3 regions of the Rossellomorea sp. H136 genome follow, and region 3 is predicted to be linked to each of the others. Evidence: riboswitches for the same ligand, from Rfam matches in the RefSeq annotation. Region 3 holds a riboswitch; each other region holds the start of a gene.
What was found. A riboswitch is a leader RNA that binds a small molecule or an ion and turns the genes downstream of it on or off. The one in region 3 is predicted to bind cobalamin.
Positions count from the first base shown of each region.

Region 1: it holds a riboswitch for cobalamin, as region 3 does, so the genes downstream of both, ACYH0O_RS19945 (hypothetical protein) here and ACYH0O_RS05670 (hypothetical protein) in region 3, are expected to answer to the same signal.
Region 2: it holds a riboswitch for cobalamin, as region 3 does, so the genes downstream of both, ACYH0O_RS13960 (ABC transporter substrate-binding protein) here and ACYH0O_RS05670 (hypothetical protein) in region 3, are expected to answer to the same signal.

Region 1 covers NZ_CM166371.1:3,917,572-3,922,916, reverse strand. The annotation lists gene ACYH0O_RS19975 (ABC transporter permease) at 1-185, opposite strand, end outside; gene ACYH0O_RS19970 (ABC transporter ATP-binding protein) at 214-990, opposite strand; gene ACYH0O_RS19965 (ABC transporter substrate-binding protein) at 1,062-2,063, opposite strand; gene ACYH0O_RS19960 (alpha/beta hydrolase family protein) at 2,282-3,064, shown strand; gene ACYH0O_RS19955 (DUF2584 domain-containing protein) at 3,434-3,676, shown strand; gene ACYH0O_RS19950 (hypothetical protein) at 3,716-4,048, opposite strand; cobalamin riboswitch at 4,178-4,364, shown strand; gene ACYH0O_RS19945 (hypothetical protein) at 4,529-5,050, shown strand; gene ACYH0O_RS19940 (ABC transporter substrate-binding protein) at 5,071-5,345, shown strand, end outside.
Region 2 covers NZ_CM166371.1:2,763,674-2,769,018, reverse strand. The annotation lists gene ACYH0O_RS13975 (glycosyltransferase family 2 protein) at 1-16, opposite strand, end outside; gene ACYH0O_RS13970 (hypothetical protein) at 223-378, opposite strand; gene msrA (peptide-methionine (S)-S-oxide reductase MsrA) at 435-965, opposite strand; cobalamin riboswitch at 1,184-1,382, shown strand; gene ACYH0O_RS13960 (ABC transporter substrate-binding protein) at 1,517-2,485, shown strand; gene ACYH0O_RS13955 (FecCD family ABC transporter permease) at 2,448-3,506, shown strand; gene ACYH0O_RS13950 (adenosylcobinamide amidohydrolase) at 3,503-4,963, shown strand; gene ACYH0O_RS13945 (bifunctional adenosylcobinamide kinase/adenosylcobinamide-phosphate guanylyltransferase) at 5,007-5,345, shown strand, end outside.
Region 3 covers NZ_CM166371.1:1,125,324-1,130,668, reverse strand. The annotation lists gene prpB (methylisocitrate lyase) at 1-576, opposite strand, end outside; gene prpD (2-methylcitrate dehydratase) at 595-2,028, opposite strand; gene mmgD (citrate synthase) at 2,131-3,246, opposite strand; gene ACYH0O_RS05670 (hypothetical protein) at 3,247-3,471, opposite strand; cobalamin riboswitch at 3,648-3,845, opposite strand; gene ACYH0O_RS05665 (IDEAL domain-containing protein) at 4,203-4,427, shown strand; gene ACYH0O_RS05660 (hypothetical protein) at 4,633-4,806, shown strand; gene ACYH0O_RS05655 (DNA topology modulation protein) at 5,238-5,345, opposite strand, start outside.

The sequences.
Region 1 (5,345 bases), 2.2 Mb from region 3:
ACAGACAGGTTGGCTAGAAGGCTTCCGTCTCCCAGTTTTACGAGAAACAGTTTCCATATTTTTGAGGGTGAGCTGAAGATGAGTGGATCGATCCAGCTGCTTCGGCTCGCGAGCTCCCAGAGAGAGAAAAACACAAAGAAAATAAGCGCTTGATAAAACCAGACCCATCGCTGTTCTTTCTTCATCGATTGAATGTATTCAAGGTGTTTTTTTTTAATCGATTCGTGATTCAAGTTTCTCAAGCTCCTTCCATATGGATTGGAAAAATCCCGGGTATACCTCATGATTTCTAACTTCAAAGGGCATCAACTCTTTTAACGGGGGCGGAACCTCGAATATCGTGTGTATAGACCCTGGTTTCGTCCCGAATAGAATGATACGGTCACTCATGGAGATGGCTTCGCCTATATCATGGGTCACAAGGATGGCTGTTTTTCCAAAAGACTTTAATGTGGAGTACACCAGATCCTCTAACTTCAATTTGGTTTGATAATCGAGTGCTGAGAAAGGTTCATCCAAGAGAAGTAATTGGGGTTCTGTGATGAGAGTTCGAATCAGCGCCACCCTTTGACGCATTCCTCCCGATAGTTCCCTTGGATAGGATGTTTCTACACCTTCTAACCCCATTTCAATCAACAAGGCACGTGCTTCTTTCCTCTTTTCTTCTGTCAGGGTCCCCGTAATGGTTAAACCTAAAAAAATATTTTCTTCGATGGTCTTCCACGGAAACAGATAATCCTGCTGCAGCATGTATCCCAGTTTCTCTTTCATTTTTCGAATTGGTTGTTGGTTTAATAGAATCGTTCCTTCTGTCGGCTGGATAAGGCCTGCAATAATGGAGAGTAACGTGGTTTTCCCGCATCCACTTGGACCGATAAACGAGACAAACTCACCTTCTTTCACTGCAAGCGTTATGTCTGAGAGAGCATGGGTGGCCGTTTTGGGTGAAAAGTAGGTGTGATGGATCGAATCTAAAGATAGAAAGTTCACTGTACTTAAGCCTCCATTTTCTTTTTTTCTATAAGTGAAGGGCTGACATGTGAAGTCAGCCCCGAATCGTTCTACTTTGCTGCTTTTTCAGCGATCGAAGTGTTCACTAACGTTTCATGATCAACGGACTGTGGAAGCTCTCCTGCTTCATCCATGATGTTTTGGAGATTATTCCACTCTTCTTCGTCAAGGATCGGATCTGTCGCGAAGGATCCTTGTGATTTGTAGCGATCAACAACCGTTTCAATTAATGAAAGTTCTGTGTCTTCAAAATAGGGCTCAATCACTTTCGCGATGTCTGCTGCACTGTTTTCCGCCACCCATTGCTGAGCTTTGTACAGAGCTTTCGTAAATTTCTCTACGGTTTCTTTGTTTTCATTCATGTAGCTGTCTTTGGCCATGAACGTTGTATAGGGAACATGACCTGATTCTGTTCCAAAGGAAGCTACGATATGCCCTTTTCCTTCCTGTTCAAAAATGGATGCCGTTGGTTCGAATAGCTGAACGTAGTCCCCTGTACCAGATGCAAAGGCACTCGCGATATTCGCGAAATCAATGTTTTGGATGAGGTTTAAATCGTTTTGCGGGTCGATGCCATTCTGCTTCAGGACAAATTCCCCAACCATTTGTGGCATACCGCCTTTACGCTGACCTAGGAAGGTGGAACCTTTTAATTGATCCCATTCAAAGTTTTCCACTTTTTCACGTGAGACGAGAAATGTTCCATCGGTTTGGGTTAATTGAGCAAAGTTAATGACTGGATCATTCGAACCTTGTGCATGAACATAGATCGAAGTTTCTGAACCGACCAGGGCGATATCAGCACCGCCGGATAGCAAGGTGGTCATTGTCTTATCACCACCCCAGGTAGTGGTTAGTTCAATGTCGAGCCCCTCCTCTTTGAAGAATCCCTTTTCGATTGCGACATATTCAGGAGCATAGAAAATCGAGCGGGTTACTTCTGCTACACGAACTTTCTGTACGATTTCTTCTTTTTCTCCACATGCTGTCAACCCGATTGCCAACATGCCTATGAGTAATACGGCAAAGCCACTACGAAGCCATTTTTTCATTCACTATTCCTCCTCTAAGCTTTGTGAAACTCGTTTATCGATAGAATGGGGATGAGTGCATCTCTCTTTGCCTTGTTTATCTTTCCATATTAAAAGGGTAGGATGGTCATAAAGGCAGGGTCTTGAATCATCTGCTGATGATGAGATTTGCTAAAATATCCTATGTAGAGTATAAAAAATGTGTGAATACCCAGAGCACGTTTTGAAAGGAAGAGAATATGAAAAACGGAACGATTGTGAAGAAAACATTGTTTCCTTCACCTAATCCTCGTGTGGAACTATATGAAATTACCTATCTATCCGGTGGCCTCCGGGTGAAAGGATTATTGGCTGAACCTGCAGGAGTTGGGAAGTATGACGGGTTCCTCTATTTGAGAGGCGGGATCAAAGGCGTCGGCATGGTCCGCCCTGCGAGAATCGCTCAATTTGCTTCTCACGGGTTCATTGTTTTTGCTCCCTATTATCGCGGCAATCTTGGAGGAGAAGGAAATGAAGATTTTGCGGGGGATGATCGTGAAGACGCCATTTCGGGTCTTGAATTGCTCAAAAGCTATCACAGAGTGGCAGATAACCGGATTCATGTGTTCGGCTTTTCTCGAGGAGGAGTAATGGCGCTGCTGACAGGCATCCAGCGCAGTGACGTTACCTCCATTGTTACATGGGGAGGCGTTTCCGATATGTTCTTAACATATGACGAACGGAAGGATCTCAGGAGAATGATGAAACGAGTCATAGGAGGAAGTCCCAATAAAGTTCCGGAACGATACGAATGGCGTACCCCACTATACGAATTAGAAAACCTTGAAGCTCCCGTATTGATCATTCACGGTGAAAAGGATCAGAACGTTTCAGTGGAGCATGCATATAGATTAGAAAAAAGACTGAAAGAGTTGGAGAAATCTGTTTCATCCCGATACTTCAAAGAGTTTACGCATTATTTTCCACCACGAAAGAACCAACAGATTGTCTCCATGTTATGCACATGGATGAAAAATCAATAGACAGTGGTGTATGATTAAATAAAGCTCTTTTCGCAAAGATTGTTGTTTTCTAACATAGAATCTGCCAGGACCTTGCCAACCAGTTTGTGCGGGATGGTCATGGGAACTGCTTCACTTGCAGCTAGCGTTCGACGGAATCCCCTCAGCTTACCGAACGGGGTCTCGGCACGACCGTACTTTCGCAGGAGTCTACGCGGTTCCTCTCACCATCTTTAAGAGTTTTCTTGACAGAGCTTATTTATGCCAAATAACAATTGAAAGAAACAATATTTCACTATACAAGCTAAAATCAACCACTACTCTCTTTTTCAAAAGCAACAAAGTATACGAAAAGAGCGACTTAATAAAAAAGGATTGAGGTTAAGCATAATGGGCATGGGCTTGGAATTAAACACGATGATTGTGACAAAAGGAAAAGAAGTGAGGAAAGAAGAGAACCTGTTCGAGCTCCAAAAGGATGGATATCGGCTTTATCCTATGCATATTCCGATAGATGTGAGAAAGACGAAACACAGTGATCCCAGTGGTTACGGCAAGATCGAAAAGATGGAGTGGACGGATGAGAAAACGATGATTCTGTATCGATTGATTTCCTTGAATTCCACGAACTAAATAAAGGAGGGCTGTAAACATCCGCTTACAGCCCTCCTTTTATTGTATTTCCTCATATAAAATATAGCGATTATCCTCAGTCTGTGCGATTAGATAGTTGCTGTGATCTTTCACGCTATAAATGGGAGTCCCTTTTTTCAGTGTATTTGCCGTAAAATCATTCACGGGGTGATATTGACTCTCAATCTTTTCTTTAATAGCCCCGAGCTTCTCATCCAGGACCAGCTTCTTCTCCTCAGAAACCTTCACATATTCCTTCTTGTTCACTACCATCATATCCCCATATCCACATAATTCATAGGATGCAGGTTCTTTGTCTCCGCATGCACTTAACAAAAATACGCATAATAGCAATACAACCAATCGCTTCATGTTATTCCTCCTTATCATTTCTTCACATACTCAAAAGATATTCAAGCTTGTACGCCGACATGTTTGTTTTTTATGCAAAACTTCATCAACTTTGAAATGGATAAAGTGGTATAATGTTCCTTAAGTGAATAATTCCCGCAGAAATTAGGTGCTGATCTTTAGCTTAAAGGGAATTCGGTGTGAGTCCGAAGCTGTTTCCGCAACTGTAAGTGCTGACGAAATAAGAAGAAAACCACTATTTGAACATTCAAATGGGAAGGTTCTTAGAGTAGGCTGACGCACAAGCCAGGATACCTGCCTTTTTTTCATCGTATTATGCTCTTCGGAAGTTAGGGGTATGGTGCGGCTATTTAACATCTCTTTTTTTATGGATGACAACTGCCGGCCAATATTCTTGGGTGGTTTTTTTGTGTTTATTTATCCTCCCTGGAAATACGATAGGTGCTTCACAAACATTATTCAGAAAGGAGGAGTTTACAGATGGCAAAGGATTTCCGCTACTTATGTTATCCCTATATGCGTGAATCTGTTTCAACCGTAGATTTTGAGATCCGGACCGATTCACTGTCGACTAAAATCGGACTCGCGTCATCATTGACGGAGCACTTACCGAAAGTGAACGATGATTTACTGTATTTAGCTGAGATGTCGTACCATCTTAATGGGTCGGTGCGTGGAATGACAGCCATCAAGGAAGAGGACTTAAATACATTGAGCCAAATGTACGATCGTTATGTGTTGGAAGTCGAGGACCGAATCCAAACCTTTGTCCTTCCACAGGGCTCGACAGCTGCATGTGTGCTTCATACCTGCCGCAGTGAAGCAAAAAAGTCCGTCCGTGCCTTACATAAAGTCAGTACTGAAATGAAAGTGGAGAGCATTTTATTTAAATACGCTCATTTACTGGCAAATGTCCTGTTTGTGATGGCCGTGTATGTGAATAAATGTGAAGGGATTGAAGAAATTCCTTTTGTGAGTAAATCGTATAAAGACAAAATATAGAGAAGCGGAGAAGATGAAATATGAAAAAGTTATGGTTAAATAGTTTACTACTATCACTCATCCTGGTTGTTTTCGCAGGGTGCAGCAATGGGGAAGGGGAAACATCCACAAAGGAAGTTAAGTCTGATAATGAGTCTTATTCTGTGACCGATGACAGGGGCGAAGAGATTAGCTTTGAGAAAGTACCGGAAACCGTTATTTCCTTACAGCCGAGTAACACAGAGATTCTCTTTGCAATAGGAGCTGGGGATAAGGTAGTCGGGGCAACTGAATTCGACAACTATCCTGAAGAAGC
Region 2 (5,345 bases), 1.6 Mb from region 3:
CTAACCAAATATACATTTTTTCACCCTCTGATCTTTTGGTTTTTTACCGACATTTTAACCATTTTCGTTAAAGGTGATACCTTTATTCATCAGGACTGGATGTTTGGTGCATATGAATTCATGTCAAATTTGTTTGAAGTCTTACAAAATGGACACATTGGCATTGGTTAATATGAAAAGGTGAAGGTTAAATTTAAATAATCTTCACCTTTTATGTTTTTACTATTTTTCTGAAGAATGATTATCTACCGTATCCGAGTTATTTACATTCTCTTCATCTTCATCCGGATAGGGGTCAAAGAAATTGACGACTTTCCCTGGGCCTTCAAACCCGATAACCTGCTCTTTGTCTTCTGTATTTTTCTCATTTTTCTTCATACAAAAACTCCTTCCTGCCATTAGTTTGGCGAAAGGAGTTTATTTCATCCCACTATTTAGTTCTTCCAATGATTATCTATAAATTCATCGCGACCTGATTTTGCACGGTCTTGTTTATATTCATCTGGATTATTCTTGTAGAATTTTTGATGGTATTCTTCTGCCGGATAGAAAGTGGAGGCAGGAAGAATGTTTGTGACGATTGGCTTTCTGAATCGTCCACTGACTACTATTTCGTTCTTCGTTTTTTCAGCTAATTGTTTTTGGTGTTCATTATGATAGAAAATAGCTGTGCGGTACTGATCCCCGCGGTCATGGAATTGTCCGCCATCATCCGTTGGATCAATCTGAGGCCAGTATAGCTCTAATAATCTTTCATAAGGGAACAAATCAGGATTATATGTGATTTGAACAGCTTCGTAATGTCCACTTTTTCCTGCTTTTATATCTTGATATGTTGGGTTTTCAAGATGTCCCCCTGAATAACCTGACACAACATCAATAATGCCCGGTAATTCATCAAATGGCTTTACCATACACCAAAAACAACCACCAGCAAAGGTAGCGATTTCTTTTTTTTCATTCATTGCTGAACCTCCTGTACCATATGTGCTCCTCTAAAGCAGTAAAGCGATTGCTTGAAACAGATTTTAACACGAAAGAATGGAGGGGACAATCTATTAGCTCGAAAGGTTGCACCGGTAAATGTTTCGAAAAGAAGTATTACTGCTATTTTCAGCAAAGTTTATCAAATTCCATTCACTATCCATAGAATCTTGTGTATAATTCTGTTGAACGGAATAATTACATATGACATGAGATCAGGTGAAGCGGAAGTGACGATACTTCTTCGCTTCATAATAGGGAAGTTGGTGTAATTCCAACGCGGTCCCGCCACTGTAAATGGAAGTGAACTGTATAAAAACCACTGTGCAAATGTGCATGGGAAGGTGCAGCAAGCAATGACCATGAGCCAGGAGACCTGCCTGATTTATCTCGCACCCATACTACGCGGATAGAAAGGTGTAATATGCATGTTTAACGGTTTAAAGCCTTTTATGCATCTTACACAGCATCTCTAGTCCCACTGGAGATGTTTTTTTGTCTGGGAATAAGTTTATTTACAGGAGGAAAACGTATGAAACACACATTCAAAATCATTATTACACTAATATTATCTCTAGGACTCCTTTCAGCTTGCGGTACTGACGGAGAAAGTGTAGAAAAAAATGAAAATAGCGGGGAAGTCAGTCAGGGACAATCTGCTTTTCCTTTGTCAGTAAACGACGCCCTGAATAATAAAGTCACTCTGGATGAGCAACCTAAGCATATTGTTTCATTGATTCCAAGTAACACAGAAATCTTATTCGAGTTAGGGTTGAATAAGGAAATTGTAGGGGTTTCAGATTTTGATAATTACCCAAAGGAAGCGGCGGACAAAGAAAAAATAGGTGGAATGGAATTTAACGTTGAGAAGATCATCAGTCTGAATCCGGATTTGGTTCTTGCTCATGAGTCCACTGCTGTGTCGGCAGAAGAAGGGTTAGAACAGCTTCGCAATGCAGGGGTAAAGATATATATCGTACGTGATGCCAATAGCTTTGAGGAAGTGTACACCACGATGAAAAACATCGGCACATTGGTCGGAAAAAAAGACGAAGCTGAATCCGTCATTTCTGAGATGAAAGCGGATCTAGAATCCATTAAGGAAAAAGTCAGTGGTGTATCTGAAAAGAAAAAAGTGTATGTAGAGGTTTCACCTTCTCCTGACATATATTCGACAGGGAAAAATACTTTTATTGATCAAATGCTTTCACTTGTAAATGCCGAAAATGTGATGAGTGATCAGGAGGGATGGATCCAAGTTAACCAAGAAGCAGTCATCTCTTTCAATCCGGACGTCATCATTACTACCTATGGTTTTTATAGTGAAAATCCTAAAGAACATCAAGTGATGGGCCGAGAAGGTTGGAAAGATGTAACCGCCATAAAAAATGAAGATGTCCATGACGTACATTCAGATCTGGTCACACGTACCGGTCCGAGATTAGTTGAAGGAGTAGAGGAAATTGCAAAGTCGATCTATCCGGAGTTATTTACAGAATAAAATATGGATAACATACGGATTGGCTGTGACGTTTTTACTTTTCGCTCTCTTTGCCGGTATTTCGATAGGAACCGTCTCTGTGCCACCGATGGATATTCTGTTCATCGTTGGAGCTAAATGGTTTGGATTCCCTATACCGGAAGAAATTGATCCAATGTTTGCAAATATAGTGTACTCAATAAGATTGCCCAGAGTATTACTGGCATTATTGGTTGGAAGCTCCCTAGCAATTGCAGGAGCTTCTTTTCAAGGACTATTGCGCAACCCTCTGGCTGATCCATATACATTGGGTGTGTCTTCAGGAGCATCGGTCGGCGCTGTTATTACGTTGTTCTTTAATTGGAGCATTCCTTTCATTGGAAAGTTTACGCTTCCCTTTCTCAGTATTCTTTGTTCGATTATAACCGTGTTTCTCGTATTATGGTTTGCACAGAAGGTTGAAAGAACCATGAAGGTAGAAACCATCATATTAACAGGTATCATTTTCAGCTCTTTTTTAGGTTCCTTTATATCGTTAATGATCGCCCTGACGGGAGAGGAATTAAGACAAATCATCGGTTGGCTTCTTGGAAGCGTGTCCATGAGAGGGTGGGATTACATTACGATAATATTCCCCTTTTTCTTAATTGGAGTGATAGTTTTGTTTCTCAATGGCAAGGAACTGAATGGCATGAGCTTTGGTGAAGAACAAGCCCATCATATCGGAATATCCGTACAAAGAAGAAAACTCCTTATTTTAATTGCAGGAAGTATCCTGACGGGAGCGGCTGTCGCCGTTTCAGGTACAATTGGATTTGTGGGACTTGTAATCCCTCATTTTCTAAGAAGGATAGTAGGGCATGACCATAGACACTTACTTCCTTTGTCCATCCTTGTAGGCGGAGGCTTTCTCGTGTTGGCTGATCTCATCTCAAGAACCATCATTGCACCAACCGAGCTTCCGATTGGAGTGATAACAGCTCTTATTGGTGCCCCGATGTTTGCTTATATTCTCCTGAAGAAAAGAGGGTTTTCATCATGATAGATGTAAACGGTGTGACAGTGGGATATAACGATAAAATAATAGTGGAAGACATGAATTTTCATATAGATAAAGGAGAATTCTTTGGGATTCTTGGACCTAACGGAAGTGGAAAGACGACGCTGTTAAAAGCCGTGACGGGTCTGCTTCCATTAATGAGTGGAAACATCACGTTAAAAGGAAAAAAACTGCATCATTTTTCTTCAAGGGATTTAGCCAGACAGGTAGCGGTACTTCCTCAGATATCGACAGAATCCTTTTCCTATGAAGTGAGGGAGACGGTTATGCTAGGGAGATATTCTCACCAAAAAGGTTTCTTTAAAGGAACGACTGAACGGGATACCGAAATTGTAGCAAAGGTAATGGATCAAACGGGCATTACGCCCTTTCAGCACCGCTTCCTTCACGAGTTGTCCGGGGGAGAACGGCAGAGGGTATTCCTTGCCCAGGCTCTCGCTCAGGAGCCACAGGTCCTGTTGCTTGATGAACCCACTAATCATCTTGATCTTTCGTATCAGAAATCATTGTTGGATTTAATTAAAAATCAAACGGTACACGAAAATTTAACGGTCATCGCGATCTTTCATGACTTAAATTTAGCAAGTTTATACTGTGATCGCTTACTTCTCTTAGACAAAGGAAAAACCAAACTTCTCCACCACCCGGAAGAGGTTCTGAAAGAGAAACATATCGAAGAGGTGTATCATACAAAGGTTCAGAAACAAGCTCATCCTTTAGTGGCAAAACCTCAAATGGTAATTGTTCCTGAGGAGAGTGCGACTGAGAGCTTTGTGTTAGATGAAAGCTACCTAAACATGAGGGAAGAATACATACATTTCTCTGCCCCTTATCCATTAAAATGCATGTCCTCAGGGATTATTGGTGCAGGAATCGGGTGGTACAGGCACTTTATCAATCGAAGAGTCCCTGCAGATTATGACTGCTCAGATTATCAAGAGGATATGAAAGAGTTTCTTGTTCATAAAGGCCTGGATCCCTCATTTTCTGTAGGCATGATGACGGCTCTTCCTTTAAATAATATGGTATGCGATCGTTTCGAAGTTCAGGGGCATTCGGTTTTCGTTGTAGTGACAGCAGGTGTCGGGAATGCGATTGATGTCTCAACAAGTTATCAATATGATATTGATTTAAGGCCAGGCACGATTAATACGTGGGTGTTCATAAATGGGAATCTATCAGATGAAGCATATATAGAAGCCCTTGTAACCTCAACAGAAGCGAAAGTGAGGGCCCTTTACGATATGAATGTGAGGGACAGAAGAACAGGTCAGCCTGCAACCGGGACACCGACCGACAGTATTCTGATTGCTTCAAGTCAAAAGGGTGAGCTGGAACCGTTTGCCGGGCCGATTACACCAATAGGGAAGTTGATTGGGCGCGGTGTATATGAGGTGACAAAAAAAGCTATTCAACGTTATTTGGATCAAACAGAGTAGAATTATATCAACGACAGGGTGATAGAGGAGAGGGGGAATCGGGTTGGGAACCCTATATTTTATAACCGGAGGGGTTAGAAGCGGCAAAAGCTCTTTTGCTGAAAAATGTGCGATAATGAAGAAAAAGGCAAACCTTCCATTGGTCTATCTTGCTTGTGGAGTAAACACTGACAGGGAGATGGAGCAAAGAATCTTGAAACACCAGCAGGACCGGCAAGAGTATGCTGTGGAATGGACGACGATTGAATGTCCGAATTCAATTGATAGGATAATCAACCTAATTCCTCAACACTCCGTAGTTCTGTTAGATTGCCTCACGACTCTTTTAACAAATGAGACATATGGTAGTAGAAAGGTGAAAGGTCAGTATATAGAAGAGAGA
Region 3 (5,345 bases):
TTCAGGGAAGATTGCGTCGGCACCTGCTTCTACATACATAGCCGCTCTTTCTATCGCACCTTCCAGTCCTTCGCTGCTGCGGGCATCCGTACGCGCTACGACAATTAATGAAGGAGCCACCTCTTTGATCACCCTGATCTTCTGAACCATCTCTTCCGGAGATACGAGTTGTTTCCCATTTAGATGTCCGCACTTTTTAGGCAATTGCTGATCTTCCAATTGAACCGCAGCTACATGGGCCTCCACCATTTCTCTAGCCGTACGTGCTACGTTCAGATATCCTCCGAATCCCGTATCGATATCGACTAATACCGGCAAATTAGTAGCACGAACAAGGTCTTTGGCGCGTTCTGCAACTTCAGTTGACGTCAGCATCCCAAGATCCGGGAGTCCCCTGCTTGCTGTATAAGCGGCTCCCGATAAATAAAGCGCTGAGAAACCGGCCTCCTTTGCAATGAGGGCAGCCATCGCATCATGAGCGCCAGGTATTTGCAAAATGGATTCACTGGACATACTTTTTTGAAATTGGTCCGCAAGCTCTGTTTGTGCTAACGGTTGGTCTACAATCCATGCCATCTTGGCCATCCTCCTTTTCTAAATGAATAAATCTACAAATTCATTCACTTTCATGTTTTCTAATGTGTCCCTGTCATAGCAGGCTTCTTCTATCAATCTCTGTTGTTTGCTAGAATAGTGGGTCTTGATATTGTTCATGAATTTTTCCTTAATCTTTGGAATCGCTTCGTCTCTTCTGAATCGGTGTCCTAATGGAAACTCTAATTCTACATTTTCGGTAACGGATCCATCTGTGAAACGAATTTGTACACTATTTGCGATTGAGCGCTTGCTCGGATCAAGGTAATCTTCACTGTATTGTTTGTTTTCTACCACGGTCATCTTTTCACGCAAGGAATCGATTCTTGGATCCAGGGCTGTTTCATTTTCATAATCTTCCGCTTTGATATCGCCTTTAAGCAATCCGATGGCTGTGATGTACTGCAAACAATGATCGCGATCCGCCGGATTATGAAGAGGACCTGTTTTATCAATGATGCGTATAGCTGATTCATGGGTCATGATCCTGATTTCATCGATTTCGTCAAGTCGGTTAATCACTGATGGGTGGAGCTTTACCGCACACTCAGCTGCTGTCTGTGCATGAAATTCTGCCGGATAAGATACTTTGAACAGTATATTTTCCATTACATACGATTCAAGTGGACGGCCAAGTACCAATTCTTTTTTATTGAAGAGTATATCCTGGAATCCCCATCCAGGTGCTGAAAGTCCGGTTGGATAGCCCATCTCGCCTTTTAAAGCCATCATTGCCAAGTGAACGCCCCTGCTTGTTGCGTCTCCTGCTGCCCAGGATTTTCGCGAGCCTGTATTGGGTGCATGTCGGTATGTTCGCAAGCTTGAATTGTCAATCCATGCATTTGATAACGCATTAATGATTTCCTGACGAGATCCACCCAACATCTTCGTTACAACAGCTGTCGTTGCGATTTTCACAAATAGAACATGATCGAGACCTACACGATTCAAGCTATTTTCCAAGGCCAGTACTCCCTGAATCTCGTGGGCCTTGATCATCATTTCGAGCACATCCCGAACTTGTAAGGGTTCTTTCCCTTCAGAAATCCGTACCTGGCTTACATAATCCGCTACAGCAAGAATGCCTCCAAGGTTGTCAGATGGATGTCCCCACTCAGCAGCGAGCCACGTATCATTGTAATCCAGCCAGCGGATCATGCACCCTATGTTGAATGCCCCTTTCACAGGATCAAGGACGAACGATGTACCTGGCACTCGAGTCCCATTCGGTACAATTGTCCCGGGTACGACAGGTCCCAGAAGCTTTGTACATTCCGGGTATTTCAAAGCGAGAATTCCGCATCCAAGCGTATCAAACAATACATAGCGTGCCGTTTCATATGCTTCCGTACTTGTGATGTCTCTATCTAATACGTAATCGGCTATTTCTTCCAATAACACATCGGTTTTCGTCGTTTCGTTCGTTTTCAGCATGAGATACCTTCCTTTTCTGTTAAAAGTTATTTATGATATAAATGGGTATTCGCCAAAATATCCATTTGCATCAGGCGGGCGACGTTACAACTCCCCAGTTGTTTAATTAAATACACGTCGCTCGCCTGTATAATGTACTCGCGGACGGAAGAGTCGATTATTGGCGTGCTGCTCAATCACATGCGCACAAAGTCCGACTGTTCTGGCACTAAAGAAGATTGGAGTATATAGTGGAATCGGTATCCCCAACATCCAATAGACCGGAGCTGCATAATAATCAAGATTCGGATAGATTCCTTTCTCTCTCTCCATTACTCTCTCACCGGCTTCACACATTTCATATAAAAGGTGGTCGCCTTTTACATCACATAGTTCTTTTAACGCTTCCTTCATCATTAATGCCCTAGGGTCCATCTTCTTCATATACACGCGATGCCCAAACCCCATGATCTTTTCTTTTTTCATCATTTTCATTTCGAGCAACTCTTCAAATGCTTCCACACTGCCTGCTTCATTAAGCATGTACATAACCGCTTCATTCGCTCCTCCGTGCAGGTTCCCTTTTAAGGAAGCCACCGCACCGGTTAAGGCACCGTATAAATCAGAATGAGTAGACGCGATCACCCTTGCCGTGAAAGTGGAATTCGGCATCTCATGCTCACTATAAAGGACTAAAGAGCGGTCAAATATCTTTTCTTCCAGTAGAGAAGGGACTCGCCCAGTGATCATGTAAAAGAAATTTGCACTGTATGATAGATCTTCGTTTGGACGGATCGGCTCCATTTGTTGAATGATCCGATAGCTATTCGCCACAACGTTGGGCACCATTCCAAGAAGTTGATAAGCCCGCCCTTTATTCACGGGTAATGAACGATCATCGAGTTTGTTGTCATATCCTGCAAGAGCTGAAATTCCTGTTCTAAGCCCATCCATGGGATGTGTATTTCCAGGAAGCTGTTTGAATATTTCAATCAGATCCCCAGGTATTTCATATTCACCTTTCAACACCTTTTCCAGCGCTTCTTTCTCTGCAGAATCAGGTAAACTCTCTTCCAGCAGTAAATGGACAATATCCATGTACTCTTTAGATTGTGATAGTTTAATAAGGTCATAGCCCTGGATGACAATTTCACTTTGTACCGTATCTAAAAACGAGATCTTTGTTTCTGCTGCAACAACACCATCAAGTCCGGGGAAAAATTTTTCTTTAGCTTCCAATCATCTCTTCCTCCTATCTCCAAATAACTCATCATTTATTTTGTTGTAAGCCCTTTCAAGATTGCTCAGACAAACTTCTTTATCTTCTCTTTTTTCTATCCGCATTATGATTTCTTCTGTCAATCGCTGATAATTAGAAGGAAGCATAAGTGGCTTTTCTCCACTGAAGTTGTTCATAATGCACGTTTTGAAGTAATCAGTAAAATACTCAACTGTTCCATACAAAGAAGTTCACCTCGAATCCGTCTTGTTTAAAAATGGACAATAAAAAAACAACTTCTAAAAAGAAGTTGTTAAGATCGAACTGATGCTTAAATAAACATTTTCTGTTCCCCCAAAAAGCCAAAACAAAAAATGTTGATCACTCGTTCGCACTTAACACCCCCTATCCTCGTAGGTATTGATGTGTGCTGAAACAGGCAGGTCTCCTGACTTATGATCATCACTCTCCGAACCTTCCCATCTTCAAATTTCTAAAGACAGTGGCTTTTTCGAATCGCTCCCAATTACAGTTGCGGGACAGCGTCGGACTCTAACCGAACTTCCCTATTAAGTAGAGGATCGTCATATCCCTCTACACCTGCTTCTACACGTATTCAGTTTTCCAATCAAACATATCAAATATTTCTAAAAATTACAAACAATTTTATTGTTTGATATATTTTCCTTTTTAATTCTGAAGCTTTTTTGTATGGGACAAGCAAATCAGCTAAATACTTCCAAGCCACGGGGAAATATTTTTTAAAGTTCATTAATTTTGATACGAAACCTGAGTAAATGGCGGTTTCAACACCGAGGATTAGTAGCTGAATAAGGAAAAGCAAACTTAACAAAATCTTAAATGAAACTGGTTCCAACTTCCTTCCCTTCAATTAATTTATTATTTTCGATTAAAATGTTTGAATATTGAGATAATGGTTAGTATAATATAAAAAAGGTCAAGGAGTTGATTTTTCATGAAGAAGTATTTGCTAAATTCACCACAGTCCGAGGTACCCGGCATAGACTCTCTTTTTGCAGAAATGATTTTGGACAAGGCCCTGCTAACTTTCCGGAAAGAGCAACTCGAACAGAAAATCGACCAATCATTACGTGATCGAAACAAAGAAGAATTCCTGCGGTTCACGGAGGAGTTAAATCAGATCCGTAAAGATCACGAGGAAAAGGATGTAACGGTATAATCGATTGATTGGATATAAATAAGCCACTGGTTTTTATGGATAATGAAAAGGAGAGAATTCTCTTGCTGACTTTGGCAGGAGTTTCTCTCCTTTTTCATTTTCACCTGAAAGAGATGAATGATCCTCTCCTGATGATATGAGATGAGTAATTCATTGAAGACCTGCACATGATAATGGTGAATAATTTAATGGAGGATGAACGGCTATGAACTTTAAAAGCGAATTACAAGAAGCCCAAGATATTATCCATAAAGCACATCTTCATTTAAAGCAAGTTAATTCAAACGGTTCTGAAGCAGATGCGTGTCATTTTGCTCAAAGCGAACTTGAAAAAGCACAACAGAAAATCCAACAGGTGCAACAAAAGATCAATGAATAGCTGATTCAACCCAAAAATGGCTTGAGGTTTGAACCAAGCCATTTTTGGGTTACTTTTTAATTCAAAAAGCGCAGGGAGTGTTCAAGATTTTCTAATCGGAACCTGCTATTCGCCAGGTGGAAACAACTATGTATAAAAAAACAAGCGATTTAAAAGAAAATTGTAATCTTTACGCGGTAATCGTGCCGGTTTAGGCTACTTTCAAGCATGATTTCGGATAATCATGCCAGTTTCAGATTTATCGTGCCGGAATGACAATAATCATGCCACTTTCCATCGTAATCATGCCAGCGTGTCGAATTTTCCTTGGCTGTTTCAAAAAATGCTTTGAACAAGAAGAAAGCTGAAGCTCCTAATGAAACCCTACAAAGGATTGATAAGATATTTAAAATTTGCAATTCACGACGTTCATCCCCTTTAGATAAATAAAGTCATCTTACTTTTTCCAAGAACTGTTGAACTTCTCTTGGTGACTTCAACATGATGACTTGTTTATCTTTAGGCAATTGTTTAAGTATATTTAAAATTTCCGGTCTGCT